4 regions of the Shewanella submarina genome follow, and region 1 is predicted to be linked to each of the others. Evidence: predicted binding sites of a transcription regulator. Region 1 holds the regulator's gene; each other region holds the start of a gene.
What was found. The regulator LexA, encoded in region 1, represses DNA repair genes until DNA is damaged. The targets are predictions, from matches to a motif close to TACTGTATNNNNATACAGTA.

Region 1 (7,793 bases):
GCTCAATGCCTCGCAGCACACTGTTGACTGTCATCGCCAACATACCTGTTTTTGGTACAAGCAAACGGCCGGTACGCGAACGTCCACCTTCGGTGAAATACTCAACTGAATAGCCTTTGGCGAACAGCTGATCCAGGTATTCGCGGAATACAGCGGTGTAGAGTTTGTTGCCATTGAAGCTGCGACGGATAAAGAAAGCGCCGCCACGACGGAACATCGGGCCTGCAGGCCAGAAGTTCAGGTTGATACCCGCAGCAATATGCGGCGGCACCATGCCCTGGAAGTAGAGGATATATGAGAGCAGCAGGTAGTCCATATGACTGCGGTGACAGGGCACATACACGATCTCATGACCGTCGTGATGTAACTGGCGGATCTGCTCGGCGCCACGGATGTTAATCCCTTTATACAGCTTGTTCCAGAGCCAGGTAAGGGTGCGCTCTGCAATACGAACCAGAGAGTCTGAGTAGTCAGCCGCAATCTCATCCATATACTCAATGGCACGGGCCTTGGCTTCAGACTCTGAAATCTGCTTGGAACTGGCTTCTTCTGCGATGGCGCGCTGCACATTCTCTGAGTTCAACAGCGAATGGAATAGGTTCTGGCGATTAGGCAAAGCCGGTCCTGTCATCACTTTGCGCTGACGACGGAAGTGAACCCGGGCTACACGGGCCAGTTTGTGGGCGATGGAATGATCTGTGCCATGCTCATCTGCCATATAGCGCAGAGACACAGCATTGGAAAACTGAATAAAGTTGTGTCGTCCCAGGAACAGAATCATCAGGGCCTTACGAAGCCAGCTTGGATCTTCACGCTCCAGCACCGCGGCCTTCATAGTGTCGTCATCTTTGCCCGGTGTCCGTCCCCAAAACAGACTGACAGGCACCAGCTGAACATCCAACTCACTGTCCTGACGGTGCAGCTCAAGCAGTTGAGTAAAGGCCTCCAGGAAAGGCTCGTTACCGGCTCTTTGACCAAACAAGGGCTTGGCTCCTTCAAGGCAAACCACACGGGGAATCGTGCGACCTTTCAGGTGCAAAGGTTCATTGGGATTTGGTAACCCCAACTCCTGACTGATATTCAGCAACACGTTCATATCGCTGAAAGAAGCAGTCTTAAGGACATAAACCACAGGGCGCTCGGGATCCAGATTCAGATCCTCAAAAGGGTGCTGTGGCACGGTAATGGTATGGACAAGTTTGTCCTGAATCCATCTCAGGGACTTCAACCAAAAAGAGTCTTGTTTGGACATTATTTGCTGCAATCTACATCACATTGAATTGCACATAGAATATCAGACATAACAGGAGTTGTGCCACGCACAGTATCAGACAGTAGTTGAACAATACTTGCACTGTATAAAATACTGTATATACTGACAGGTACTGTATGAAAAAACAGGGACTGACATGAGACCGCTGACGCCGCGCCAAGCTGAAATCCTTGAGCTGATTAAACGCAACATTGCCGATACCGGCATGCCACCTACCCGTGCTGAAATTGCTTCAACACTGGGGTTCCGCAGCGCCAATGCTGCAGAAGAACATCTCAAGGCGCTGGCCAAGAAAGGCTATATCGAGATCATGCCAGGCACCTCCCGGGGGATCCGCCTTCCCCATGAAGAAGCCCAAAATGATGATGCCGGTCTGCCGCTAATCGGCCAGGTTGCCGCAGGTGAGCCTATCCTCGCCCAGCAACATGTCGAGAACTACTATCAGGTTGACCCAGCCATGTTCCGCCCCGCAGCAGACTTTCTACTGCGTGTTCGCGGCGACAGTATGAAAGATATTGGGATTCTCGAAGGCGATCTGCTGGCAGTACATAAAGTTCAGGACGCCCGTAACGGACAGGTTGTTGTCGCCCGTGTAGAGGATGACGTCACAGTTAAACGCTTCGAGAAAAAAGGCAATGTGGTTTATCTGCACGCTGAAAATGAAGCATACAACCCCATCAAGGTCGATTTAACCTGCCAACAGCTGACAATTGAAGGCCTGGCAGTTGGGGTGATTCGTAACGGAGATTGGCTATGAACAAGTTAATGGGAATCGCACCACGTCACCCTGGATTGTGGCAATCAAGCTCTGCCTCACAGGCCGGTCAAATACACACTCTGCAGAGTGATAATTCCGGTCTGCAGGAATTGCAGTCCTGTGCTCCTCAACTGGCTCAACTGAGTCAGCAGGGTCGCTGGGTGGTTCTGATTAACGCCCCTAAGTTTGAATATAAGCGTCTGCTGGCCCAGGCAGGTGTTCGGATGGATAGAATCCTTCTGGTGCGCACTCGCGATGAAGTCGAGACACTTTGGGCGATGGAGAGAGCACTGACAAGTGGTACGTCCAGTGCTGTAATTACCTGGTCCGCACCCCTGGATGCCAGGGATCACAGACGATTGCAGTTGGTCGCAAAAAGCGCCCGTGCAACGGGTTGGTTAATTGAGGATGTAAACACTCACTCACATGCTAGCCATGAGCCACGCATAACAAACTGCTCTCCGGCAAGCCTGAATCTGCACAGCTTCCACTGATCTTTAGTAGCAAACTTATCCTACCAAGCCCCGAGTCTGGGGCTTAACTGTTTATATTCACCCAAGAAATTTCATTTGCGCCTTGAGCTTGATCAATATTTACTCAGCAAGTAATGTAAATTTAAAGGGCAAAGTTTTCTGCCCAACTACTCTCCTCAAAAAAACTGACCGGAAGAAGTTGGTGCCAGAATAAATAGTCGGACGTACAGCGATTAGTGTGTTGTTTGCAGTCGGTGATATAAGGCAAAAAAGCCGCACCGAATACACTTGCAGTCTCGTTGCTTATTGTGGGAACCGAAGAGTTAACATAGAGCAGAGATTTACTGTGTGACTCTTCTTTGTAGTTGCGATTGCAATTATACAGAGGAGATGTCTTTTGAAGCATTGGCTGTATTTATTAGTGGGGATTTTTTCTCCCACTTTGGCGGCATCGGAATTGCCGCTCAACATGACCCAGGGGGTCACAGAAATAAGTAATCAGGTCTATGACCTGCATATGACGATTTTACTTATTTGCTGTGTCATCGGTCTGATTGTGTTTGGATTAATGTTTTACTCCATGCTCAATCACCGTAAGTCCAAAGGCGCTGTTCCGGCGCAATTTCACGAAAGCACCAAAGTTGAAATTATCTGGACGCTGATCCCATTCCTTATCCTGGTTGGTATGGCGGTTCCCGCCACCAGTACCCTGATTGCCATGGAAGACACTTCCGATGCCGATATCACTGTGATGGTGACAGGCTCGCAATGGAAGTGGCACTACAAATACTTCAACGAGGAGATTGAGTTCTTCTCTATTTTGTCGACTCCCAGAGACCAGATAGACAACAAGGCGCCCAAGGATGCCAACTATCTGCTTGAAGTCGACAAGCCGCTGGTGTTGCCCATCAATAAGAAAGTGCGCTTCCTTGTGACCTCTGAAGATGTGATTCACTCATGGTGGGTACCTGCTTTTGCGGTGAAAAAGGACGCCAACCCGGGCTTTATCAACGAAGCCTGGACCAAGATTGATAAGCCCGGTACCTACCGGGGTCAATGCGCCGAGCTTTGCGGTAAAGACCATGGCTTTATGCCAATTGTGGTAGAAGCTATGCCTGAAGCCGAATTTGACGCCTGGATTGCAGGCCAGAAGCAGGCAGCTACTGAAGCCGCAGCTCAGGCTGAAGCGTCTCTGTCACAAACTCTGACCATGGATGAACTCATGGCTCAGGGCGAACAGGTTTATATGGCTCGTTGCGCCGCCTGTCATCAACCTAATGGTGCCGGTCTTCCCGGTGTCTTCCCCGGACTGCTTAAGAGCCCGATTATTCAGGGCCCTGTCGGTGACCACCTTGACATAGTGATCAATGGTAAACCCGGCACAGCCATGCAGGCCTTTGCCAAGCAGCTGACAGCGCAGGAAATTGCCGCAGTTGTTACCTATGAGCGTAATGCCTGGGGTAATGACACCGGCGATGTAGTTCAGGCTGCTGATGTCAGCAACTTTGAAAAATAACGGGGAGACAGATAGATGAACACCACGACACAAGACACAGATGCCACGTTGGATCCGGTCTCCCATGACGATCACCATCATGATGGGCCACCAAAAGGCATAATGCGTTGGATACTCACTACCAACCATAAAGATATCGGTACGCTTTACCTCTGGTTCAGTTTCATTATGTTCCTGGTCGGCGGTGCTATGGCACTGGTGATCAGGGCTGAGCTGTTCCAGCCTGGTTTGCAGTTGGTTGACCCCAACTTCTTTAACCAGATGACCACAGTGCACGGCCTGATTATGGTATTCGGCGCAGTAATGCCGGCATTTACCGGTCTGGCCAACTGGATGATCCCCTTGATGATTGGTGCGCCCGATATGGCGCTGCCAAGGATGAATAACTGGAGCTTCTGGATCCTGCCATTCGCCTTCTTTATCCTGCTCAGTTCGCTGTTTATGGAAGGTGGCGGCCCTAACTTCGGTTGGACTTTCTATGCTCCACTTTCAACCACCTATGGCCCTGACTCCACCGCCCTGTTTGTGTTCTCAGTACACATCATGGGTATCAGCTCCATCATGGGTGCCATCAACGTCATCGTTACCATAGTCAATATGCGCGCACCGGGTATGACCTGGATGAAACTGCCGCTGTTCGTATGGACCTGGCTGATCACCGCATTCCTGTTGATTATGGTGATGCCGGTGCTGGCAGGTGTGGTCACTATGGTGTTGACAGACAAGTACTTTGCCACCAGCTTCTTTGATGCTGCCGGTGGTGGTGACCCAGTGATGTTCCAGCACATATTCTGGTTCTTCGGTCACCCTGAGGTATACATCATGATCCTGCCTTCGTTCGGGATCGTCTCCTCCATTGTGCCTGCATTCAGTCGTAAAAAGCTGTTTGGCTACTCCTCAATGGTATACGCCACCGCCAGTATTGCGATTCTCTCCTTCCTGGTTTGGGCGCACCATATGTTCACCACAGGTATGCCCCTGGCGGGAGAGCTCTTCTTTATGTACTGCACCATGCTGATTGCAGTGCCTACAGGGGTGAAAATCTTTAACTGGGTAGCCACTATGTGGCGGGGTGCTTTGACCTTCGAAACCCCAATGTTGTTCTCGCTGGCCTTTATCATCCTGTTCACCATTGGTGGATTCTCAGGTCTGATGCTGGCTATCACGCCTGCTGATTTCCAGTATCACGACACCTACTTTGTGGTCGCTCACTTCCACTATGTACTGGTATCAGGTGCAGTGTTCTCCATTATGGCGGCCGCCTACTACTGGCTGCCAAAGTGGACCGGCCATATGTATAACGACACCCTGTCCAAGTGGCACTTCTGGTGTTCGCTCATTTCGGTGAACGTGCTCTTCTTCCCTATGCACTTTGTCGGTTTGGCAGGTATGCCAAGACGTATTCCTGACTACGCACTGCAGTTCGCCGATATCAACCAGATTGTTTCTATTGGTGGCTTTGCCTTTGGTCTGTCGCAACTCCTGTTCCTGGCGGTAGTGATTAAGTGCATCAGAGGCGGTGAAGCAGCGGCAGCCAAGCCCTGGGAAGGCGCGGAAGGTCTGGAATGGGAAGTCCCAAGTCCTGCTCCTTACCATACTTTCAGCACGCCGCCCGAGGTGAAGTAATCATGAGTCAGTCAACGCAAAATCGAAAGCTGATAGGTTTGTTGCTGCTGGGTGCAGTAGGCATGTTCGGCTTTGGTTTTGCGCTGGTCCCCCTGTATGACGTTCTGTGTGATGTACTGGGGATCAATGGCAAAACCAATGAAACTGCCGTTACCTACAAGCCCATGGAGATAGACACCAGTCGTCTGGTGTCAGTGGAGTTTGTGGCCATGGTTCCGGGAAAAATGCCCTGGGAGTTCGGGCCTGAGGTCAAACGTATGCAGGTTCATCCCGGTGAGCTTATCAGAACCAAGTTTCTGGCAACCAATAATACCGGCGCCACTATGGTAGGTCAGGCTATTCCCTCAGTTTCTCCGGGAACCGGGGCAGCTTATTTCAATAAAACAGAGTGCTTCTGTTTTAACCAGCAAACCCTGATGGCCCATGCCAGTGCGGAGTTGCCTCTGATTTTTTATGTTGACCCCGACCTGCCAGAAGAAATCAACACCCTGACTCTCTCATACACCCTGTTTGATATTACTGCCCAGATGGACAGTACAGGGGGGAGTGAGCAGGTGAAACAAGATAACCAAAAGACAACCAAGCATTCTGATTTCACCGCCCGATACACCTTGGGCGGCGGGAATGCAGAGCAAGGAGTCGCTAGATGACAACCAAACATGAAGCCTACTATGTACCGGCCCAAAGCGCCTGGCCCATTGTCGGCGCGATAGGTCTGTTTTTAATTGCCTGGGGTGCAGGCACTTTTGTATCTCAGCTGGAAACGGGTGGCGGTGTAGGCGGTTACGTATTGCTGGCCGGCATCTGTGTAATCTTATTTATGCTGATTGGCTGGTTCCGAAATGTTATCGATGAGTCGATGCGAGGCCTTTACTCGGCACAGATGGACAGATCCTTCAGACAGGGGATGAGCTGGTTTATCGTTTCTGAAATTATGTTCTTTGTGGCCTTTTTCGGAGCCCTGTTCTATGCCAGACAATTCTCAGTGCCCTGGCTTGGCGGAGCCTCCAATAACGCCATGACCCATGAAATCCTCTGGCCGACTTTTGAAGCATTCTGGCCACTGATTAAGACGCCGGATGGAACAGAAACTGAAGCGATGGGCTGGCAGGGATTACCATTGATGAACACCATACTTCTGGTGATCTCTTCAGTAACACTGCATTTCGCCCACACCAGTCTGGAAAAGGGCAAGCGTGGCCTGCTCAAGTTCTGGCTGGCGATTACCATAGCCTTGGGTCTGGCCTTTCTGGTCGGTCAGGTCTACGAATACAAGTTCGCCTATCAGGATATGGGGCTGCGCTTGGATTCAGGTATCTATGGCAACACCTTCTTTCTACTTACCGGTTTCCACGGCATGCACGTGACACTGGGAGCGGTGTTCCTGATTGTGCTGCTGATGAGGGTACTCAAGGGACACTTTACCCCTGAGCACCATTTTGCATTCCAGGCAGGCAGTTGGTACTGGCACTTTGTCGATGTGGTATGGCTGTGCCTGTTTGTATTCGTTTATATCCTTTAACGCTAGTAAGGGCGCGGATTTGGAGTAACCAATCCGCTGCCCAATGCGATCAACAGCAGGATAATTATCAGAGCTGAAAACAGTACCCGGCGACCAAGAAACTGACTCATGGATTGCTGACTGTTACCTCTGAGCATAATGAAAAGTGCCCGTCCCAGGTTAAATAGGACAAAGAGTAATAAGAGCACTAACAGAATTTTAAACAGCAACACGAGATTCATTGGCAGTCCTTGCATCGAGGTAAGATGATTAGAGCGATTTTTGTACTGCTCACTTTGGGGATATTTGTGCTGATGGTCAAGCTCGGCTTCTGGCAATTGTCCAGAGCAGAAGAGAAGACCCAGTGGCAGGCACAGCTTGAGTCCAGAATGAAGGAGCGACCTCTGGGCTTCAGTGAGCTGTTGGTACTGGCTGAGAATGATGACAACCCCAGTGGTTACCGTTTTCAGCTCAGCGCCTCCGCTCTGGCCGGGCCTCTGATATTGCTCGATAACCAGGTGGTTGATGGCAGGGTTGGATATCTGGCTTATCAGTTATTCGAGGTCACCCAATCCGGCCCCAGAATTTTGGTTGAACTTGGCTTTGTACCTGCGCCGCGACAGAGATCTCAGTTGCCGCAGGTACCA
Region 2 (7,793 bases), on a different contig from region 1:
CCAGCTCAGCAAACAGACGCCCCAGGGGAAACAGTAAGCCCTGAAACTGCTCAACTTCATGCAGCAGGTTCAGCTCACGACGATATTGCTGGGGTAACTCATAGTAATCACAGGGATCCGGCATGCTGGCATCCAGCCGCCTGAGGCTGAGTAATAAGCCTGTTCCGAACCGCTTTCCCAGCTCTGCAGTTGGCAAGGCCCTGAGTTGCCCCAGGGTGGTGATCCCCATACCGGCAAGACGCGAGAGTGCATCGCCCTCAAGCGGATAATGGCTCAGCGCTAATTTATCCAGGCAAGAAAGTTCATCACTCAGACTGCGTTTTTGCTCTCTACTCTCCCCACCAGCCCCAGATGAAACAGTCGTAGATGAAGCAATCTCAGACGAAATCGCCAGAGATGGACTAATCCCGGATGAACCGGAGTCAAATGAAGAGCTCAGGCGGGTTTGTAATGCCGCGCTCAGGCGTGTATGGCCCAGCGCCAATACGCACTCAAGCCCCAGCTCACCAGCGCGCTGTTTGTAGGCCGTTATCAGACCATCCAGGCCACCGAACAGATTGCCCATAGAGCCGACTTCCAGCAGCAGAGTATCCGGCACTATATTTGTCCCGAGCTGACTGGATACAGCCCGGGATTTAGCTTTTGTTGAGGATTTGGATGAAACCAAGCTCCCGGAGACAGAGGCTTCTTCCCCAAGACTGCACACCAAAGGCACAACCCGGGCGCTGAAGTCATAGCTCCACTGACACAACCACTCCACGGCCTGAGTCGAAGAATCGGCATCCTGAGAGTTGGCTGATCCCGGATTGAAGAGAAGAAGTTGCAACTCACTGCACAGAGAGCAGGCCGTCGCGACGCTCTGCCCCACCTCAACACCAACAAGGGCTGCGCGCGCATCGCACAGCAGAATATCGCCCTTGTCGTTATGCAAAGCGTATGGACGCAGATCTTCAGTGAGATCCAGGCGGGATTTCAGGTACTGCAACAGATACCCGGGAAAATAGACAGCCAACCACAACATAGAGATCAGCTCTGGTGCAATCCAAGAATATTGGCATTTGCAGGCTCTGTATCTGCACTCTGCCAGGGGCCTTGAAGCAGCTGAGCTGAATAGGAGCTGGAATTGGTTTGAGGCTGAGTGTGGGCCTTAAGCTGTGTGGTACTCGCCCGGTCCTTCCTTGCCGGAGACAAACAAGCATGATGAGACTCAATGGAAACCTGTTTTGATAACGCAAGATGGGACACACTCTCAGCATAACCACCACTCAAGCCAAGACCTTGCAGTGCAAGCTGTAACTGGGGGGAAAACAGATCCAGCCACAGAGGCGTTGCCGGCCAGCCACCACGACGCTTAAGCACCTTAAGCTGCTGCCCTGATGACTTTGCTGTTTGCACGGCTTGCTGAGTTAACGACAATTTAAGGGTGACAGGATGCGGCTCCTCCTGTTGAGATAAAGGCATCAGGAGTATTGTCAGTACGCCATGCTTTTCACAGGCCAGCTGCAGGCGACGGGCCTGACTGATAGACAGGCTGTCGGCCCAACCGATCACCAGATGGCAGGCATCACTGCTAATTCCCTGCTCCAGCGCCCACAGCTGTTCACTCTTATCCTGAGTATTGACCCACAACAGGCGCTCAATATCCACGCCCTGCTGCACCAGGTACTGGCTACTGGGCTGAAACTCTCCGCCCACCAGCAATATATGTCTGTCATCCCCAAGATCAGCAGCTGTCAGCTGTCTCAGCAATGGCAACAACAGACCCATTTCTCCCTGTCCGGGGTGAGAAACAAACAACTGGCAGACACCATGATCCGGCCAGCCACCATCGGCCAGCATAGCATCCAGCTCAGCAAAACCTGTTGAATAACCAGACGCCTTATCAGCCTGTTGCCATTGTTGGCCCAGCCAGAGATCCTGACGCTCCAGCAGTTGGTTAAGAGAGTATGCAGACATAGAATGACCATTAGTACATATACTGTGTATATAAACAGTATATTCGATTTATGGCCAGTGACAATATTTTCGGAGCCTGAACGCCCAAAGAGCAATCAAAAGGCTGAGTTACAGACACAAAAAAACCGGGAATCGCTATCCCGGCTTTTGTTTATAACGCCTTAATTCACAACATTATTTAAACTTGCGTACTTTCTTCATTGCCATCTGCTGCTTCAGCGAGGACAGGTGCTCAATAAAGATTTTACCGTTCAGGTGATCGATTTCGTGCTGCAGCACAATCGCCAGGAACTCATCGGTGTCGAAGATCTGCTCTTTGCCTTCACGGTCCAGAGATACCACTTTCACACGCTGGAATCTTTTCACTTTGGCATAGTAACCGGGAACGGACAGACAGCCCTCTTCACCTTCATACTCACCTTCCTGCTCAACGATTTCAGGATTGATAATCACCATGGGCTGATCGCGGTTTTCCGACAGATCAATCACAATAACAGCATGGGTACTGCCAACCTGAGTGGCGGCCAGACCTATGCCATCGCTGGTGCTATACATGGTATCCAGCATATCATCGATAAATCCCTGAACGGCTCCAATCTCCTTTACAGGTTGAGCCTTGCGTTTAAGACGTTCGTCAGGAATACGTAAAATATCCAATACTGCCATGCACTAATACACTCTGGTTAACAAAAAATCGCGGGCATTATTACTTAAAACCGATTTACATCCAAGTATCACAAGGCGATCGGCTTAATCGAAACAAGGAAATCAATGGAAAATCAGCAAAACTTGTCACCCAAGGCCAGGATCTGGCAAGTTGTAGGCATGATACCTCAGGGTCAGGTGTGCAGTTACGGCAAGGTGGCAGATCTCGCCGGATTGCCGGGAAGAGCCAGATATGTGTCCCGGGCATTAAAAGAAGCCCCTCAACAACTCACGTTACCCTGGCACAGGGTGGTCAACAGTCAGGGAAAGGTTTCTCTGCCCAAAGACAGTGAACCCTATCGTGAACAGATGTCCCGTTTACGAACTGAGGGTGTCGTTGTGAACCAAGGCAAAATCGATTTGTCAAAGTATGGCTGGCAGCCTGATCTGATGACACTGCTGATGGCATTACCTTTTTAGACGTAGAACAGGAGGAGTCGCCTTTGCCCAGGTACTTTTCGAGTTTAGTGTTACTGGCCACTTCCCTTGCCGCACCACAGGCATGGGGCCAAACCCCGCTCACCCCGCATACCGCTGAGTATAAAGTGTTTTATGGTGATATTGAACTTGGCAAAGGACGTTATCGCCTGGAGGCCCCGACAGATACGGGGATTTACAACTACTACTTCGACAGTGCCCTGAGTCTGCTGGTGCTGTCAGATGTGCGCCATCTTCGCAGCGAATTTACCCGTGATACCACTGAGCCACAAAAGTTGCTGCCCATTCGCTATATGCACGAAAGAGAAGGCACTGGACCCAACTTCAGAGAACAAACTGCCTTCGCCCGGGAGCAGGGTAATGTGTATACCCGCTATAAAGACGAGAAAGGCAAGTTCGAATACAGCGATACCCTGTTCGATCCTCTGATGGTTCAACTCCAGTTCCGTCTGGATATCTCAGCAGGAAAAGAGCCTCTGGATTACAGCATGGTCAAAAGCAACGAGATAGATGACTATGAATTTAAAATTCTGGGGAAAGAAAGGCTCAAGTTGGAGAGTGGTGTATACGACACAGTAAAAATTGAGGTGGTCAGAGATCCCAAAAAGAAACGTCAGACCTTCTTCTGGATGGCGCCAGACCTGAGTTATCTACCGGTACGCCTCACCCACTTTGAAAAGGGGGATAAGCAGCTGGATATCCAACTGCTCAATTATCACTACGCCGACGACCCAGCAGCAAAGCCAACATCAACTGCCGGCACAAACCTCACCGAGTCGGAACAGACGCCAGTCTCCGGCAGATAGGATATTCCACTCTTCATTATTGGTCAGTGGTCGCGTGGCGATCACTGTCACGATATCGTTGGGTGTAGTTTCCTTATCGAAATCTATCACTACATCCGTGTCGATCAGTTTGGCTTTGCCAAACGGCGCGCGGCGGGTGATGTAACACAAGTTGTTGGTGCAGTAGCTCATCAGGTATTCACCATCTGTGAGCAACATATTGAACACCCCAAACTGACGCGCTTCATCTGCCAGGGTGGCCACATAGGCAAACACATCACTCATCTGCTCAGGCGACGTATCACCAAATCGATCCACTATCTTTTGCATTATCCAGCAAAAGGCCATTTCGCTGTCAGTATTGCCCACGCTCTGAAAGCGGGTTGAAACGAACTTGCCTTCGTAATCACTTAGCTGACCATTATGGGCATAGGTCCAGTAACGTCCCCACAACTCGCGGGTAAAAGGATGAGTATTGACCAGATTCACCTCCCCACGATTGGCCTGACGAATATGGCTGACCACCACCTCACTCTTGATAGGATAGGATTTTATCAGGGAAGCGATTTCAGACTCGCAACTGGGGCCTGAGTCTTTGAAGGTTCGGCTGCCTTTGCCTTCATAAAAAGTAATGCCCCAACCATCAACGTGAGGACCGGTTCGTCCTCCCCGCTCTGCCAGACCGGTAAAACTGAACACAATATCCGTCGGCACATTGGCGCTCATCGCCAACAACTCACACATGAATAATACCTGCCTTTACTGCTTAACCTCGCAAAATTGTAATCACTTGAAAGGTAATAAAGAAGGATAAATTTTTTAAACAATTGTTTGAAAAAACCTTGAGATCGAATGGGTGAAAGTTTAACTTACCTGAAACACAGGTCTGACCAGCAGCTATAATTAGTACAGACCCATAACATTCACACCAGTGTCCAGGTGCCAAAAACCGACACCAGGTCATCGAGATTAAGGAGAATTACCGTGACTAGCCTACTTTGGATTCTGGCTCTGCTTGTGGTACTCGGTGCCAGTGCATACCTCAGGGTATCTCTGCTCACAGCCACCATAGCAGCCGCCGTCGTAATGATCGTTGGCACAGCGCTGGATATTACCGGCTTCTTCGCCTGGCTGATTTTCGCCGCCATCGCCCTGCCACTGAACCTGTCTCAGTTCCGCCAGAGCGTGATTACCCGCCCGCTGCTGAAGATGTACCGCGGCATCATGCCTGAAATGTCTTCCACTGAAAAAGAAGCCATTGAAGCCGGCACCACTTGGTGGGAAGCGGATCTTTTCTCTGGTAATCCCAACTGGAAAAAACTGCACAACTACTCTGCGCCTCGTCTGAGCGCCGAGGAGCAGGCCTTTATCGATGGACCGGTTGAGGAAGTGTGCAAGATGCTGAATCAGCATCAGGTTTCCCATGAAATGGCGGATCTGCCTCAGGAAGTGTGGCAGTACCTGAAAGACAATGGCTTCTTCGCCATGATCATCAAGAAGAAGTTTGGTGGCCTGGAGTTCTCTGCCTACGCTCAGTCACGGGTGCTGCAAAAGCTGGCTGGCGTTTCCAGTGAGCTGGCATCTACAGTAGGTGTTCCCAATTCTCTTGGCCCGGGCGAACTGCTGCAACACTATGGTACTGAAGAGCAACAGAACCACTACCTGCCCCGTCTGGCACAGGGGCTGGAAATCCCCTGCTTTGCACTGACCAGCCCTGAAGCTGGCTCAGATGCCGGTGCAATCCCTGACTTTGGCGTCGTCTGTAAAGGTCAGTGGGAAGGTGAAGAAGTACTGGGTATGAAGCTAACCTGGAACAAGCGCTACATCACCCTGGCTCCGGTTGCTACCGTACTGGGTCTGGCCTTTAAACTGCAGGATCCTGATCATCTGCTGGGTGACACTGAAGACCTGGGTATCACCTGTGCCCTTATCCCGACAGACATCGCCGGAGTTGAAACCGGTCGCCGTCACTTCCCGCTGAACTGTATGTTCCAGAACGGTCCCACCCGAGGCAACGAAGTCTTTGTCCCTCTGAGCTTTATCATAGGTGGCCCGGAAATGGCCGGTCAGGGCTGGCGTATGCTGGTTGAATGTTTGTCCGTTGGCCGCGGTATCACACTGCCATCCAACTCTGCCGGTGGCATTAAGACTGCAGCATTGGCAACTGGTGCCTATGCCCGTATCCGTCGCCAGTTCAAACTGCCTATCGGTAAGCTGGAAGGCATTGAGGAGCCAATGGCACGCATTGGTGGTAACGCTTACCTGATGGATGCCGTGACCTCTCTGACCACCACAGGTATCGATTTGGGTGAAAAGCCCTCTGTTATCTCAGCTATCGTCAAGTATCACCTGACCGACAGAATGCAGAAGTGTGTTATCGACGCTATGGATATCCACGGTGGTAAAGGTGTTTGTCTTGGCCCCAACAACTATCTGGGTCGTGGCTATCAGGCTGCACCTATCGCCATCACAGTAGAAGGTGCCAACATCCTGACCCGCTCAATGATCATCTATGGTCAGGGTGCTATCCGTTGTCATCCATATGTACTGGCCGAAATGGAATCCGCCTTCGATCCGAATCCACATCAGGGACTGACCGACTTCGACAAAGCTCTGTTTGGTCATATAGGTTTCACTACCTCTAACCTGGTACGCAGCTTCTGGCTGGGTCTGACCGGTTCCCGTTTCTCCAATGCTCCATACAGTGACAAGACCAAGCGTTACTATCAGCATATGAACCGCTTCAGTGCCAACCTGGCTTTGCTGAGTGATCTGGCTATGGCTACTCTGGGTGGTAACCTCAAGCGTAAAGAGCGTATCTCTGCCCGTCTGGGTGATCTGCTCAGCCAACTTTACCTTGCATCAGCTACTCTGAAGCGCTTTAACGATGAGGGTCGTCAGCATCAGGATCTGCCGCTGCTGCAATGGGCTGTTGAAGATTCACTGTACAACCTGCAGGTTTCTTTGGATGAGTTGCTGGACAACTTCCCTATGGGCCTGGGTATTGTACTGCGTGCAGTTATTCTGCCACTGGGTCGCCCACTTAAGCGTCCAAGTGATGTGCTGGACCACAAGGTGGCCAAAATCATGCAAACCCCTTGTGAAAGCCGTGACCGTATGGGCAAGGGCCAGTTCTGGACCAACTGTGAGAACAACATAGTTGGTATTCAGGAACAGACCCTGCTGGACATTCTGGCCAGTGAGCCACTGTACGACAAAGTCTGTAAGGCAAGCGGTAAGAAACTGCCTTTCATGTGGCTGGATAAAGTCGCTGAAGAGGGACGTGCACTGGGCGTACTGAGTGAAGATGAAATCGCCCTGCTGCAAAGGGCTGAAATCGGTCGAATGAAGTCTATCAACGTCGATGACTTTGACCCTGAAGCACTGCGCGCCAATGTGCCGGTATCCGGTAATCAACATCAGGCCGCATAAAGCAAAACGTCACTAAGACTTTAACAAAAAGCCCCTTTTATCAGGGGCTTTTCTTTTTTACCTTTCAATCACAATCCGCTCCAGAGCCTGCTTCAATAACGCTCTGTCATGAAGTCCATCATCCACAGCACCGATTAACCCTGTGCGAAACACCTTATCCGTCCCCTGCTCCACCATTTCTGTGGTGTCTGCATGTACTAAAGTGATATCAGGACTTCGACCAGTCAGGATGTCAGTGATCATCGTCCTGCGCGATGTCAGCGCCAAACAATCGGCGGCCGTGCCTTCCGGCCGTAGGTTATCAATAAATACCAATTGAGCTTTTGAATGTTGAATCGCTTGTGCAATTTCAGGGATCAACAGTGGCGGAATGATACTGGTGTAAAAACTTCCCGGCCCCAGCACAATAAGCTCTGCACATTGAAGTTTCTCCAATGCCTCTGCAGTTGCCTTAACCTGAGGAGACAGCGCCAGCAA
Region 3 (7,793 bases), on a different contig from region 1:
TCCAGAGTTTGACCGCTCAGGATGAAGGCTGACTTGATATGAGCGTACTCAGATTCGTCGAAGCGCTCTTTCTGAACCCGGGTCATATACAGAATATCCAATTCAGACATTACCTCTTCCATGGTGCTGTGGATGCTGTATTCCATACCGGCTTCTTTAACCTGATCCAGAATGTAGTCTGGCATGGCCAGTACGTCCGGAGCGATAAAGTAGAAGCGGTTGTTTTTGAACTTGGTCAGCGCCTGTGTCAATGAATGCACTGTGCGGCCATATTTCAGGTCACCCACCATGGCGATATGCAGGTTGTCCAGACGCCCCTGAGTTTCATAGATGGTGAACAGATCAAGCAGTGTCTGGGTAGGATGCTGGTTAGCACCGTCGCCACCGTTAATTACAGGCACGCTGCCAGAGAATTCTGAGGCCAGACGAGCAGCGCCTTCACGTGGGTGGCGCATGACAAAGGCATCTACATAGGAGGAGATAACACGTACAGAGTCCGCCAGTGTTTCTCCCTTTTTGCCTGCAGAAGTGTTGCCTGCATCGGGGAAACCAATGACCCGGCCACCCAGGCGCTGGATGGAAGTCTCAAAAGACAGGCGGGTACGGGTTGATGCTTCAAAGAAGCAACTGGCAATCACTTTATGTTGCAGCAGAGTGGGTCTCGGCTCGGCTTTGATTTGACCGGCAGTTTCAACCACCAATTCTAGTTCCTCGCGGGACAGTTCCGGAATGGACAATATGTGCTTTTTGTAGAGCGGATTAGGCATGTTTCTTATCCTTTGGCTTTTGACCCAAAAAAAAGCCCCCAATAAAGGAGGCTTAATTATGTATAGACTGGAGCAAATACCCGGTCGCACCGAAGTTACGGTGGCAAGTACGAAACTTGAAAGAGATGGCAAATACCATAGGGTTACTGTGCTCCAGACAAAATTCCCGTGACTATACGCTGTTTGTTGTATATTTCAAGCCCTGATGCATGAGCATAGGGGCTAACTCTCAGTTTAACATAGGCTTTGTTCGACTTTGTCGTGTGAGATTTGTGGCGTGAAATAAGGCCATCGTCCAAACCCGGATAACTAAAAGCAAAAGATAGCAGGGCTAACCCGCCGTTGCTGCTTGTGATGTCCAGGGGGCTGGCCAGTGTGGAATACTTTGATCACCTCTGAGTACAAAATTGAGTTTGCCACCCAGCAGGGTTCTGCGTCCCATCGCCATACCTGACAGATAGTCGTAACGCAGTGACTTATCTTCGCTGCCAATCAACCTACTGGACAGGGGAGTTGGAGGACACAGCTGAAGTATCTGCAGATCCTCCGGAGGATTATCCAGAAATGCCAAAGAGCGCTGGTATACCGCTTCATGATGAGCCAGATACTCCACCATAGGTACCTGTCTATGGTGTTGCTCCAGCCAGTCACTGAGTCTGTGTACCCAGGGTGTGGCGAATTCAGTATCAGACGGAGCGGTACGTATCACCACAATCCGGCGTGCGCCTCTATGATAGGCCTCTTCTATGGGTAGTGGTGCAGCCAGTCCCCCATCCAGATAGTGCTCACCATCAATCTCAACGCCATTACGGTAAAGAAATGGCAGGGCGCTTGAGGCTTTAAGAAGCTGCAACCAGTTATCTTGATTGGGACTGAAAAAGCTGGGTTGAATATCACTGATTCGGGTTGAGGTTATCAGGAACTCTCTGTCTGCCAATGCTTGCACGCCTTTATCGACATCCAGGCGGTATTCATTCTGGGTGGTTTTATGAAAATACCAATCCAGGTCCACAGTATTCCCACCCAGAAAAGCGCGACCGGGATTGAAGAACTGTTTATCTCTGGTCAGCTGCATAATCGAGCGCTGAGCGAAACCCTGTTGACCAGACAGAAAGCTGGAAAGATTCTGGGCGCCTGCTGAAGTGCCTATCATTAGCGAGAATGGATTGAAGCCCAGCTCCAGCCAACTATCGAGAACGCCTGCGGTGAATATGCCTTTCTGGCCACCTCCTTCGGCGATGAGTGCGGTTCCTTGTCTTACCCGGTTGAGACTGGCACTGTGCTGATACTTGAGGAATGAGCTCATGAGTCAGTTGTGCAGTTGGGGAATTCCCCCATGCTACTTGGGATGGTTAACGGGATAAAATTAAAGATTGTTCAAATAGTGGTGACCGATTGGCTGACTGTTCGCCAGAGTGAATTGATAATTACCGTAATTTCTTGATCCAGAGGTGAGAAGAGGGCCAGATCCTGCTAGAATCCCGCCCGTCTAAAACTACTCTTTCGGATGCCATTCTTTCATGGTTTGGATTGATTACGCCATTATCGGAATTGTCGGACTGTCAGCGCTTATCAGCCTGGTCCGGGGCTTTGCCAAGGAAGCCATGTCTCTTGTTGTCTGGTTTGTTGCTTTCTTTATTGCCAGTCAGTTCTATCAGGATCTCGCCGTCCACCTAACCCAGATTGGGGATGAAATGGTGCGAAATGGCGTGGCCATAGCCATACTCTTTGTAACGACTCTTATACTCGGTGCCCTGGTGAATTACTTGCTGGGGCAGCTGGTTGCCAAGACAGGATTGTCGGGAACCGATCGTGTGTTGGGCCTGGTGTTTGGAGGCATTAGAGGTGCCCTAATCGTCAGTGCTCTGCTGTTCTTTTTGGATGCCTTTACCGGTGCACCCAACACCCAATGGTGGAAGGATTCTGTGCTGGTGCCCGAGTTCGGTGTGGTTATCCAGTGGTTTTTCCATTATTTGGAAGATACCTCAAGCTTTGTACCCCAAATATAAGGGAAGGGCAGTTTTGCACCTTCCCACCAAGGAAGGGCAACAGACCCTTCCTGATAATGACATAGAACATCTTACAATGAGGAAGTTTTCCCATGTGTGGTATCGTCGGAATTGTTGGCCGCTCGTCGGTTAATCAGACCATCTATGATGCACTGACAGTGCTTCAGCACCGCGGCCAGGACGCTGCGGGCATAGTGACCATTGACGAAGGCGCCTTCCGCCTGCGCAAAGCCAATGGCATGGTGAAGGATGTGTTCGAAGTGAAGCATATGCAACGGCTTCAGGGTAATTCGGGCATAGGTCATGTTCGTTACCCCACCGCCGGCAGCTCCAGTTCTTCGGAAGCCCAACCTTTCTACGTCAACTCTCCCTTCGGTATCTCCCTCGCCCACAATGGCAACCTCACCAACACTGTCGATTTGATGGAGCGTCTGGCTGAGCAACGTCGTCATGTAAACACCACCTCTGATTCAGAAGTGCTGCTGAACCTGCTGGCTGACGAACTGCAACACACCAGTTGCCGTAACCTGACCGAAGAGCATGTGTTCGATGCTGTTGCGGCAGTACACAAGATGACCCGTGGCGCTTACGCTGTGGTGGCCATGATTATTGGGCAGGGCTTGGTGGCTTTTCGCGATCCTCACGGTATTCGCCCTCTGGTGTTGGGTAAGCATGAAACCGAACAGGGTACCGAATACATGGTGGCCTCTGAGAGCGTGGCGCTGGATGCAGTCGGCTTCGAGGTGATGCGCGATGTGGCGCCGGGCGAGGCTGTCTACATTACGCTGGATGGTCAGCTGTACACACGTCAGTGTGCTCAGGATCCAAGCCATGTGCCATGTATCTTTGAGTACGTTTACTTTGCTCGCCCTGACTCCACCATAGACAAGGCCTCTGTTTACGCGTCCCGCGTGAATATGGGAACCCGTCTGGGAGACAAGATTAAACGGGAATGGTATGACCTGGATATTGATGTAGTGATTCCAATTCCGGAAACCTCCTGCGATATCGCGCTGGAAATAGCCCGTTGTATGGACCTGCCATACCGCCAGGGTTTTGTGAAAAACCGCTATATCGGCCGTACCTTTATTATGCCGGGTCAGCAGGAGCGTAAGAAGTCAGTACGTCGTAAGCTCAATGCCATTGGTGCTGAATTCAAAGGTAAAAATGTGCTGCTGGTGGATGACTCTATCGTGCGCGGTACCACCTCAGAGCAGATCATCGAGATGGCCCGTGAAGCCGGTGCCAAGAAGGTGTACTTCGCCTCTGCTGCCCCTGAAATCCGCTTCCCCAATGTGTACGGTATCGATATGCCGACCTCCAATGAGTTGATTGCCCATGGCCGTGACTCGGAAGAGATCGCCCGTATCATTGGCGCCGATGGGATTATCTTCCAGGATTTGGCTGATCTGGTGGAAGCTGTACGTCAGGAAAATCCGGATATTCAGCGCTTTGAAACTTCAGTATTCGACGGCGAGTATATTACCAAGGATGTGGATCAGGCCTATTTGGATTACCTGACCGCACTGCGTAACGACGATGCCAAGGCGAACCGTAATATGGAGCTGGGGACCAACCTGGAGCTACATAACGTTTGCCACCCATAAGCGGATAAGCTGCTGAAATAAAGCCGGGGCCAAGCTGAACTTACCGCTCGGTTAACCGGTCAATCGGTGAAGAATTAAAAAGCCCTGCGCATTAATGCAGGGCTTTTTATCTTTAAAAGCTGCGACCACGAAGCGTTCGCTTCTCTCACTACACTGAGGACACGAAGAAGAGGAAAAAGAATGCTGCTTTTCTTCGTGCCCTTCGTATTCTTCGTGGTTCAAGGTTTTAGTGTGCGTCCTTGGAGGAGCGCTTAAACGAACTGCGTTGGGGTCATGCCCTGGCTTTTTGCAGCGCGGCGTTTAACAGACTGTTAGATAGGTAGTATTTACAGCAATCAGTGGCTGTTTTCTTGCTTTGGGTTTACAGCGCCTGTTTGCTTGGTTAAATTGTACTGTAAACTTATCCAGTGGTTACTTGTCCCGTCATATGATCCTTTATATCGCCGAAAAGCCCAGTTTGGGGCGCGCCATTGCCGATGTACTGCCCAAGCCACATAAAAAGCATGATGGCTACATTGAGGTGGGGAATGGCGATATGGTGTCCTGGTGTATTGGCCATCTGCTTGAGCAGGCACCACCGGATGCCTATGACGAGAAGTATAAATCCTGGAAAATGGAAGACCTGCCTGTTGTACCCGAGCAGTGGCAACTGATGCCGAAATCCTCCAGTCGCAGTCAGCTGTCTGTACTGCGCAAATTGGTGAAGCAGGCCGACAGTCTTGTACATGCCGGCGATCCCGACAGGGAAGGGCAACTCTTGGTGGATGAGGTACTCTCTTACCTTAAAGTGAGTCAGACCAAATTGGGTCAGACTCAACGTCTTCTGATCAGTGACCTTAACCCACAGGCGGTAAAGCGGGCACTGAATCAATTACGCTCCAACCGCGAATTTGTGCCCTTATCCACCTCTGCCCTGGCCCGCAGTCGTGCCGACTGGCTTTATGGTATGAATATGACCCGCGCTTTTACCCTGCAGGGGCGCAAAGTTGGCTACCAGGGAGTGCTTTCAGTGGGTCGGGTGCAAACTCCACTGCTGGGGCTGGTGGTGCGCCGGGATGAAACCATTGAAGCCTTTGAGCCCAAACCTTTTTATCAGGTGGATGCCCACCTGCTGACACAGGCCGGAGAGCGTTTTACCGCCCGTTGGCAACCCAGTGAAGCCTGCCAGAAATTTATGGATGAAGAGGGGCGGGTGCTGTCGCCAAGGTTGGCTGACAATGTGGTCGAGCGGATCACGGGTCAGCCCGGGCATATCACAACACTTGAGCAGAAGGATAAGCGCCAGGCGCCACCTTTGCTTTACTCTCTCTCATCACTGCAAATTGATGCCGCAAAGCGTTTTGGCTTATCGGCCAAAGCAGTGCTGGATACCTGTCAGAGCCTGTATGAAAGACACAAGCTGATCACTTACCCCAGATCAGACTCCCGCCATTTGCCCAAAGAGCAGTTAAAGCTTGCTCCCGGGGTGGTGGATGCTGTGCTGAATAATGCCCCTGGACTGGTTCAGGGGGCGGATAAACCTGACTTGTCGATTAAGTCAGCCGCCTGGAATGACAGTAAGGTGGATGCTCACCATGCGATTGTGCCCACAGATCGCAACGCGGATCTGTCTAAGCTCAGCCGGGATGAAGCCCGTTTGTATGAGCATATTGCCCGTCAGTATCTGGCCCAGTTCTATCCTCACCACTTATATCAGGACACTAAAGTGGAGATCACCATAGCCGGTGGCCTGTTCAGTGCCAAAGCCAAGGTGACCCGCTCGCCGGGCTGGAAGCAGCTGTTTGCCAGTAACAAGGCATCAGCGAATGAGAGTAATGCTGTTGCATCTCAGGGGGACGATAAAGAGGAGGAGCCGCTGCAAAGCCATCTGCCCGTGCTGAAAAAGGGTGAGGAGCTGTTTTGCGAGCGCGGTCAGCGGCTGGATAAAATGACCCAGCCGCCAAAGCACTTTACCGATGCTACCCTGCTCAGTGCCATGACTGGGATTGGTCGCTACGTTAAAGATGATGCGATTCGTAAGACCCTGAAAGACACCGACGGTCTGGGTACCGAAGCCACCCGGGCCGGTATTATTGAGCTTTTGTTTAAGCGCGGATTTTTAGTGCGTCAGGGCAAGAGTATTCAGGCTACGCCAGCTGGCAGAGGTTTGATTAACAGCTTGCCTGAGGCAGCGACCACACCGGATATGACAGCATTATGGGAGCAAAGTCTGGAGGCTATCAGCCAAAAGAGCATGCGCTATCAAAGTTTTATGGATCCACTGCTGGCCAATATTCATCATCTGCTGGAGGTCGCGGCGCAAACCACGCCCAATGCTCTGGCCGGTGTGCAGGCCAAGCCAGCCTGGAAAGGTAAAGGCAAAGGACGTGGCGGCTGGAAGAAGAAAAGTACCGGCAGCTCTGCTGGCACCAAGTCTTCAGCTGCCAAAAGTGCAGCAGGCAGCAAAAGCGGTGCGCGCAAACCCAGAGCCAAAGCTGGCTGATGACTCTTCCCCTGTCTGTAGCGTGCTTGCCAAACAAGGAGCCTGCAGGCACAGGTACTGACGAGTGCAGTCAGTGCCAGATTCAGTGCCGATGAGCCTCAATTGCCAGACAAATCAGTGCATAAGGCCCATCGATGTTGGTGACCTCATCATTGCCCGGATTACATTGGGCGGCGATGGCGACGCCGTGAAGGTAGTCTGCCAGCAAGGCAATAACCTGCATGAGTTGGGTGTCAGTCAGCGCTAATGGCTTAAGTGCAATGCCGACTTTGTCACTGAATACCTGTGCCGGTCCGTAGCTGGTCATGGACAGCATGGTTTCCAGCAGGCCTTGCTGACGACTCAGCAGGGCCAGATAGCTTTGGCACAACTGCTTTAACTCGGCTTGCCAATCTCCTGTGCCTGACGGGGTATAAATTTCCTCAATCAATGAAACCGTCAGAGCCTCAAGCAGGGCAGCCTTGTTGGCGTAATAGTGATAGATGGCCATAGCATCGATATCAAGCTCATTAGCTAACTGGCGAATACTGGGCACTTTGCCGTTTTCTCTCATCAGCTGACGCGCCATGTTCAGGATGAGCTCAGCACTGAGCTGACTTTTGTCTGCCCCCGGACGTCCCCGTTTTTTGAGCTTGACTGACATCAACAAGGTCTCTTAAACTTCAAATTCTACAGTGTAGAATTGTATTGGGTTACAGGTCCCTGTTCAAGGTTTTACCTGCTCCTTTGTTCATCCAAAGCAGGGATGAAAAGACTCGGTGAGTTTATTGAGGTTGTTATGACAAATATCGTGTACATCGCCACCAGTCTGGATGGTTACATTGCTGATAGTCAGGGCGGGCTGGACTGGCTGCATGCTATCCCAAATCCGGACCATGATGATTTGGGCTGGGCTGGGCTGAGTTTATCTCCGGTATAGATGCGCTGG
Region 4 (7,793 bases), on a different contig from region 1:
CCATTCACATCACCAATTGTACGCTTACCATTAATCAGCACCAGAGTACGGTTAAAGCCCAGACCACGGACATCAATTTTCTTCGCGCCATCGTTACCGTTGTTGGTGGTCGCACCAAGCTGGAAACCTGAAGTAGACGGGATAAACTTCAAAAACTCATCAACACTGGTTACACCGGTTTTTTCGATATCAGATGCATCAAAACTGGAAACAGGACTGGATGATTCAAATTCTGCACGTAAGATTCGTGAACCTGTCACCTCAATACGTTCAACTTCCTCGCCTTCCGCAGCATTAGCTACGGATACACCAGTCAGTGCAGCAGTGGCCGCTCCACCTATTAAGGCTAGACGTATTGACTTAGCAATTGCTTTATTTTTATGCATGTCTTTCTCCCTGGACAATTATTATTTCGAGGTAAATACAGTGGTAGGCCATCACCCCGACGTCAGAGATAAAATCACAATTAAAACAATTCTGCAACATGAGCAACAATTGCGCATGCCGAGTGGATATCACTATTTAGTCGTACAATCGACTGAATATACTGAGATATAAAACAAGGCAGGATATAACTCTATATAAGTACAACCTCCCAACATTTAAGCCTAATAATTGGTTTAACAACTAAACACAGATACTCAGGCTTTTGTTAAAGATTCCCACGCAACCAAGAAAAACACATTGGTCCGAACAACAATGGTATTGTCGGTTTTTATGCTGTAGGCGACATGCCAATTGGATTTAAACCTCCCAGTCTTTGGCTTTTTTTAAAGGCAACAAAAAGCCCGACTCATTGAGTCGGGCTTTTTTCTATCGAATTTAGCTGTAGTGCAAATTCTTAGAAGCTGTAGCGAACGCCTACTGCGATAGCGTTGTCGCCTTCAGACTTCACGCCAGCCTGAACGTACTTGCTGAAGTCTGCTTTACCTTCAACGTACATCATGATGTTGCTGTCCCACTTGAACTCAACACCGGCTGCAGCGTACTGCATAGTGTTTTCAGTTACAGTCTGGCCAGCTACAGGAGTGTAAGCGTCATCAGCGTCCAACAGGTTGTAATAAGCGTATGGACGGAAACCGTTACCCAGGTTGTAAGAAACGAATGCTTCAACACCGTAAGCAGAAGGGATCAGGAAGCCGTTCTTATCCAGCTCGTGATATTCGTTCTTGTTGTAGTTAACGGACGCATACAGGCCGTCACTCAGGGCACCCCAGGTTGCGCTTACAGCGTAGATGGAGTCAGTCTCATCAATTGCGGCGCCTGTGATGGTAGTTCCTTTGAACTCACCTACGTTACCGCCGGCGGCAAGAACCAACTTGTCCATCAGCTTGTAAGATACAGACGCACCATAGGTGTCGTTGTATTCCAAAGTAGCTTTGGTGTTCTCAGGGAAACCGCTCAATGCGATTTCATTGGATTGCAGCTGAGCTTGCAGAGCAAAGCTGAAGTTACCAAAGCTATTACGGTATTGAACGGCTTTGTCTGCACGACCGGCACCATCGATACCGCCGCTGCCATCCAGGCTGTATGCACCTGAAGCGCTACCACCCCATACCAAGCCGTTATCAGTACCTACTACGACGTCATAATAGGCGCTCCACTGCTTACCGAAAGAGAAGCTACCGTACTTGTCATGGCTCAGACCAACGTAGCCCAGGCGGTTGCTGATGAAGTCGCTGGTGCTTGCAGAGAATTTACTCTCATTGTTGTATACCAGAGAGGTATCGCCGAATGGGTTTACACCCCACTCCATTTTAGCAAAGGCGTTCCAGCCGTTGCTCAGCTTGTGGCTGAAGTTGAAGTTAATACGGGAAGCACCGTTTACCAGTTCAGTTTCGCCATCAGTGCTCAGGATACGAGCATCAGCGTAACCACCCATGGTGACTTCATTGTTGGCATCTTTATAGAGTTCAACGGCGGAAGCAGCAGGAGCTGCGGTGATTGCTGCTAGCGCAGCAGCGATGAGTGTTTTGTTCATCTGTGCCTAACCTATTGTATTCAATCTGCGTATTACACTCCGTTGTTATTTTTCTATCCTAGACGGAACGCAGATTAGCAAGACACTTTGAAGCCACCCAAGTTACATTTAGCAAAAACTTGCGCCATGTATCACTTTTATCGTGAAAAAACATTTAGAAATCGTGATTTTCACCACAATGATACACATTGTAAACATTGCGCATATATGAGATCGCTAAATTAACATTAGCTGTGATGAAACAACTTTGTCGTAATTTAACTTCATAACTTGAAGAACAGGCTCTGCCACAGAGCGAATTTGGCGTTGCAGATAATAGTCATAATCCAAAGGTGCAGTTTGACATTCAACAGGTTGTGCGCCCTTGGTCGTCATCACATATTTGATACGACTTCCTCTTTTAGCGTGGCGGGAATCTCCGGTTTGCTCAGCCAGAATCTGAGCAGCCTTAACATGGGGCGCCGATTTTGCCGTGTAATCAGCGACGTTTCTTTTTAACCTTTTACTGAATACCAGCTGTTCATCCAACTGACCCGCCGTTAATTTCTCAGAAACCAGCAGCAAGTATTCATCAAGCGGTTCACCGGCAAACAGCCTGCGATACAACTCCAATTGCACCTGTTTGGCCAGGGGAGTCCAGTCACTTCGAACCTGCTCCATGCCTTTGAAGATCAGCTCTTGCCCTTTATCAGTGGTTTTTATACCTACATATCGTTTCTTACTGCCCTGATCTGACCCCTTAAGTGTCGGCATGAAAAATTGTTGATAATGGCACTCAAACTCCAACTCAAGCCAGCTGACCAGACCAAACTCCTGATTTAACCTCTCTGCCCATCTGTTGTTAATACGTTCGACCAACTGTTTTCCCAACTTATCGGCATCGCTGGCCCCTTGTTCAAGCCACACGAAGGTGGAATCAGTATCACCATAAATGACCCGATAACCCTCTTCCTCTATCCATACCTTGGTCTGTTTCATGATTTCATGACCGCGCATGGTAATTGAGCTGGCCAGCCTCGCATCGTGAAACACACATCCCTTTGACCCAAGCACACCATAAAGAGAGTTCATAATGATTTTAATCGCCTGAGACAGGGGCGCATTGGAGTCAGACTTAGCCTGTTCACGCATCTGTGCAAGCTCAGCAATCAGTCCAGGCAAAATAGGATTGTGTCGGCTGAACCTGGCTCCCAGAAAACCAGGCACAGAGTCCTCCTCCGGCTCCAATAAGCCTTGAACCAATCCCTTGGGGTCAATAAGAAAGGTGCGGATGATTGAGGGATACAGACTTTTGAAGTCCAGAACCAGTACATCCTTATATAGCCCGGGTAGCGAGTCCATCACATAGCCACCCGGGCTTTCCAGGCCACCAAAGTCTGACATTTGCGGCGCAACATAACCGGCTCTGTGCAGATGGGGGAGGTACAGGTGATTGAATGCAGCAACAGAGGCGCCGACACGCCCAAGCTCCAGCCCCGTCATTCGGGAACGGGCCAGTGCAAAGTCAAACAACTGGGTATGTTCGAAGATATCCCAAACCAATCGGCAGTCAGTGAGATTATAAAAAGCCAGTGCCGATTTGTTTTCCGCGAACAGGCGGCCTATCTCACCGCCCCTGTCATCAACCTTGTCTATGGCTTTACCTTCGCCCAGCAACTCCCGGGATACAAACTCCAGTGAATAGCTGTCAAATTGATAGAACGCGGCCTTAAGCCAGTCGATACCATCCAATACCACCCTGCCCGGCAGTTCCAGAGTTTCTGGTCTGAACTTGTCAGCCACTTTCCATGCCAACGGCGTTTGGGCTCGTCCCAGCAGCAATGTCATACCATATATTTGTGCCCGGCGGTGCAACAGCGCCAGATCAAACGTCACGACGGCCCAGCCAATGATCAAATCAGGGTCATATTCGGTAAACCAGTCGACAATTCCCTCGAGCAGGGACTTCTCATCGGCAAAACAGATGAGCTCGCAATCAAGCTCCTCACCAGCCTCGTTAATCACAGTCCGGGTTTCCGGTCCATCACCCACCATCAAGACGCAGGACTTTTCATCGGAATAGAAACCCGCAGAGTAGAGTTCTCCACTCATACTGCACTCAAGGTCAAACGAGACTGCGCGCAAAGGTAAATCCAGTAGCCCTGCTTTCGCTCTATGCAGCTGGTAATGCTTTAGTGAGCCCAGCTGGCCAAGCTCAGTCACCTCACCTTTAAGATCGAGGTTGATATACCTTTCAGTCAGAAACCGGGTTTGAGGCCTGATATCACTTTCAAACAGGGGAATACCGGCATCGGTAGCCATTCTTGTAAGTTCACTGACCGCACGGTAGTCACTCAGGTAAACAGCGGCCACCGGCTGGGATTCAAAGCTCTTGAGCTCCAGCATACGGCTGTGATGAAAACGCGCTCCCATCGTCTGTAGTCTTGGCAGATCCTGTTGATGACAAAAACAGATAAAATCCCCTTCAGCCACATCCAATACTGCCGGCCCTGAGGGCGTTTTCACCATGTATCTGAGGCAATATCCGTCATTGACCCGCACTCTGTGACGAGTCAGCACTCTGGCTTGAATGAGTTGTGAAGAAGTTTGAGTCATAGCGGATTACAGGAAACTTTTGCCAGAGTCTATCACGGTCTACGCACTGAAAAGGAAGTAAACCGGGCGACAAGCGCCCGAAGACCAGAATCGTAAAATCGTATCAGGATAAATGATGCTGATATTGTGCAACCACATCCAGCACGCCCTGGATTAACATCTGGCAGCCGATAACAGCCAATATCAACCCCATCAAACGGGTAATAATATTCAGGCCGTTGTCTCCAATCTTTTGAATAATGCTCTGACCATAAATAAAGCTGAAAAAGGTGATAACACACAAGACGCCGAACATGGCGATAGTCAGAATAATCTCACCCCACCCTGCCGATGCGCTGTAGTTCATAGCGGTCGCGATAGTGCCAGGCCCTGCAAGCAAAGGCACTGCCAGTGGCGAAATACTCACATCCTCCGCCTGCAGATCATCCCCCTGATGGAGCGTATTGCCCGACCCTTTCAACATTTGATAGCCAATAATGAACACAATAATGCCGCCGGTAATCCTCAGCGCAGCCAGACTAATGCCGAACAGATGGAAAATCGATTTCCCCAGTATTGCGAAAGCGCAAATAATCACGAATGACAACATCAGCGCCTTCGAAGCGGTTTTCACTCTTTGGGCCTGTCGTTGGTGAGCAGTTAAACCAACAAAGGCCACGGTATTGGGTAAGGGGTTCATAATGGCGAAAAAACCGAGGAATACGGTCAAACCATGTTGCAACAAATCATGCATAACCAGCTCCAGAAACAGAAGATTATGCTGAGCATAAAAAGTAAATCACTCAGCAAGGTGTATCAGCCTGTAACCTAGCAGGAAATTTGACTCCTTGTCTGCCCCGGATTGTTGCACTGTGGATTCCCGCCAACCAAGTTTACTGTTATTCTATACAGCATTTTCCACCACCCTGTACCTGCATGCTGTCTGACAAAGTCAAAACCCAGATCCGTACCATCTATAAAGCCATTTCGGCCGCACTGCCTAACTTCCGCTCCCGACGGGAACAGAACTATATGGTGGCAGAGATTTCCAAAACCCTGGCCGGGGAGTACGACAAGCACAGACGCATCATAGTAGTGGAAGCCGGAACAGGTATCGGTAAATCCCTGTCATACATTCTCGGCACCATTCCTCTGGCGTTGGCCAGCAAGAAGAAAGTATGTATTGCCACCGCCACAGTGGCGCTGCAGGAGCAGTTGCTGCACAAAGATCTGCCTTTTTTCCTGCAACACTCCGAACTCGACTTTAAGTTTGGTCTGGTAAAAGGACGTCAGCGTTATGTCTGTCTGGCCAAACTGGAGATGCTGATCGGCGGTGATAACGGCATGCAGATGGCGATGTGGCAAACCAAACCGGATCAAAGCCAGGTCGACATGCTGCAAACCTTGCTCAAGGACTATCATGAAGGCCGCTGGAATGGTGAACTGGACACGCTCAAAACACCTATCCCGGATCATCTGTGGCAACAAATCGCCTGTGACAAGCACAGCTGTCATCGACAGAATGCCAGCCACAGACACTGCCCATTTCATAAAGCCCGGGAAGATATCGATAGCTGGGATGTGCTGATTGCCAACCACAGTCTGCTGTTTGCCGATCTGGAACTGGGGGGCGGTGTTATCCTGCCCGACCCGGAAGATATGTACTACGTCATAGACGAAGCACACCATCTGCCAGTTGTCGCCAGGGGCTTCTCCAGTGGCCAGGCAACCCTGCGTGGTGCTACCGATTGGCTGGAGAAGATGATTAAGCTGAGTGCCAAGTTGCAAAATCAGCTTAAAACTACCCATATCATCTCGCCGGTGCAGATGCTGCAGGACTATGCCGCCGATCTGACCACCCAACTTAATCAGATGGCCAACTTCTGCGATACCCAGGCCAGTAAATTTGCCAATGGTGAAGGCAGAATGCGGTTTGAGCACGGTAAACTGCCGGACGCCATCAAACCTCTGACAGAAAACCTGGCCACCAGCTCCAATCTTGCGCTGAAGCAGTTCAACAAGATGCAATCGGTTTTGACCGAAGCGATTAAAGATGGCGAACTGCCAAAACACCAGGCCGATGCCTTGATGACAGAGTGCGGATTTATGCTCCAGCGTTTGGAAAACCTGTCCAAGCTTTGGAAGATGGTTGCCCGTGAGGATAACAGCAAAGGGGCTCCTCTGGCTCGCTGGGTTGAGCAACTCACAGGTGGCAAGCAGGTGGATTACCTCTGGTGTGCATCACCTATCGAGGTGGGCTTTATGCTGGAGTCCATGCTGTGGGAAAAAGCTGCTGGCGTAGTGCTGTGCAGTGCGACCCTGAGAGCATTGAACCGATTTGAACACTTTGCCCATCAGGTGGGCTTGTCTCTCAATGACGGCAGTCGCTACCTGGCACTTCAGTCCCCTTTCGACTTTGAAAATAATGCCACCCTGTTTCTGCCCAAAATGCGCACCGAGCCAACGGACGATAAATACACGGCAGAGCTGGCTGAACACATTCTTAAGTTGACCGAGGATGAAACCTCGACGCTGGTGCTGTTTGCATCCTACTGGCAGATGGAAAAAGTGGTCGAGCTGGTCGAAGGCAAACTGAAACAACCTTTGTTGATACAGGGAACAGCGCCAAGACAACAGCTGCTGGAAAAACATAAACAGCGCTGTGACGATGGAGAATCATCCATTATCTTTGGTACAGGCAGTTTCTCCGAAGGTCTCGACCTGCCCGGCGACTACCTGACCAACCTGATTGTCACTAAGTTGCCGTTTGCGGTGCCTACCTCACCTGTTGAGCAAGCTCATGCTGAATATATTAAGCTCAAGGGCGGTAACCCCTTTTTACAGCTCACAATTCCCGATGCTTCACGGAAACTGATCCAAAGCTGTGGTAGATTGTTGAGAAAAGAGCAGGACTATGGTCGTATCACCATTCTGGATCGCCGCCTGATCAGCAAACGTTATGGCGCATCTCTTCTCGATGCCCTGCCTCCCTATCGACGGGTCATTGAATAATACCAGCAGGTATAAAGGATTAGCTTGGAACTGTTAGCCGATCCCGGCAGTTTGGCCATTCTGGCTGCTGTCGGGTTTATTGCAGGATTTATCGATGCCGTGGTCGGAGGGGGTGGCTTACTTTCAATCCCGGCTTTGCTGACTCTGGGCTTGCCTCCACATATGACATTGGGTACCAATAAACTGGCCTCCAGTTTCAGCTCCTGCATGTCAGCCTGGACCTATT

Region 2: the regulator LexA is predicted to act here: its motif matches at 1,977-1,996, upstream of imuA (translesion DNA synthesis-associated protein ImuA).
Region 3: the regulator LexA is predicted to act here: its motif matches at 4,774-4,793, upstream of ACFOE0_RS07050 (DNA topoisomerase III).
Region 4: the regulator LexA is predicted to act here: its motif matches at 5,450-5,469, upstream of dinG (ATP-dependent DNA helicase DinG).

Annotation. Positions count from the first base shown of each region.
Region 1 covers NZ_JBHRTD010000015.1:147,482-155,274, forward strand. Annotated here, with positions in the region: gene plsB (glycerol-3-phosphate 1-O-acyltransferase PlsB) at 1-1,252, opposite strand, end outside; gene lexA (transcriptional repressor LexA) at 1,410-2,030, shown strand; gene ACFOE0_RS12460 (cell division inhibitor SulA) at 2,027-2,524, shown strand; partial or broken gene coxB (cytochrome c oxidase subunit II) at 2,901-4,007, shown strand; gene ctaD (cytochrome c oxidase subunit I) at 4,035-5,645, shown strand; gene ACFOE0_RS12475 (cytochrome c oxidase assembly protein) at 5,648-6,295, shown strand; gene ACFOE0_RS12480 (cytochrome c oxidase subunit 3) at 6,292-7,167, shown strand; gene ACFOE0_RS12485 (DUF2909 family protein) at 7,170-7,388, opposite strand; gene ACFOE0_RS12490 (SURF1 family protein) at 7,413-7,793, shown strand, end outside.
Region 2 covers NZ_JBHRTD010000017.1:593,563-601,355, forward strand. Annotated here, with positions in the region: gene ACFOE0_RS16555 (Y-family DNA polymerase) at 1-1,021, opposite strand, end outside; gene imuA (translesion DNA synthesis-associated protein ImuA) at 1,027-1,956, opposite strand; gene def (peptide deformylase) at 2,131-2,622, opposite strand; gene ACFOE0_RS16570 (MGMT family protein) at 2,728-3,081, shown strand; gene ACFOE0_RS16575 (DUF3108 domain-containing protein) at 3,105-3,905, shown strand; gene ACFOE0_RS16580 (class II glutamine amidotransferase) at 3,849-4,628, opposite strand; gene fadE (acyl-CoA dehydrogenase FadE) at 4,869-7,316, shown strand; gene yvcK (uridine diphosphate-N-acetylglucosamine-binding protein YvcK) at 7,374-7,793, opposite strand, start outside.
Region 3 covers NZ_JBHRTD010000006.1:929,450-937,242, forward strand. Annotated here, with positions in the region: gene pyrB (aspartate carbamoyltransferase) at 1-767, opposite strand, end outside; gene ACFOE0_RS07035 (patatin-like phospholipase family protein) at 1,099-2,073, opposite strand; gene ACFOE0_RS07040 (CvpA family protein) at 2,288-2,776, shown strand; gene purF (amidophosphoribosyltransferase) at 2,869-4,383, shown strand; gene ACFOE0_RS07050 (DNA topoisomerase III) at 4,811-6,865, shown strand; gene ACFOE0_RS07055 (TetR/AcrR family transcriptional regulator) at 6,948-7,508, opposite strand; gene ACFOE0_RS07060 (hypothetical protein) at 7,644-7,784, shown strand.
Region 4 covers NZ_JBHRTD010000006.1:915,033-922,825, reverse strand. Annotated here, with positions in the region: gene ACFOE0_RS07015 (TonB-dependent receptor plug domain-containing protein) at 1-386, opposite strand, end outside; gene ACFOE0_RS07010 (porin) at 842-1,981, opposite strand; gene ACFOE0_RS07005 (DNA polymerase II) at 2,198-4,576, opposite strand; gene ACFOE0_RS07000 (MarC family protein) at 4,680-5,309, opposite strand; gene dinG (ATP-dependent DNA helicase DinG) at 5,492-7,567, shown strand; gene ACFOE0_RS06990 (sulfite exporter TauE/SafE family protein) at 7,592-7,793, shown strand, end outside.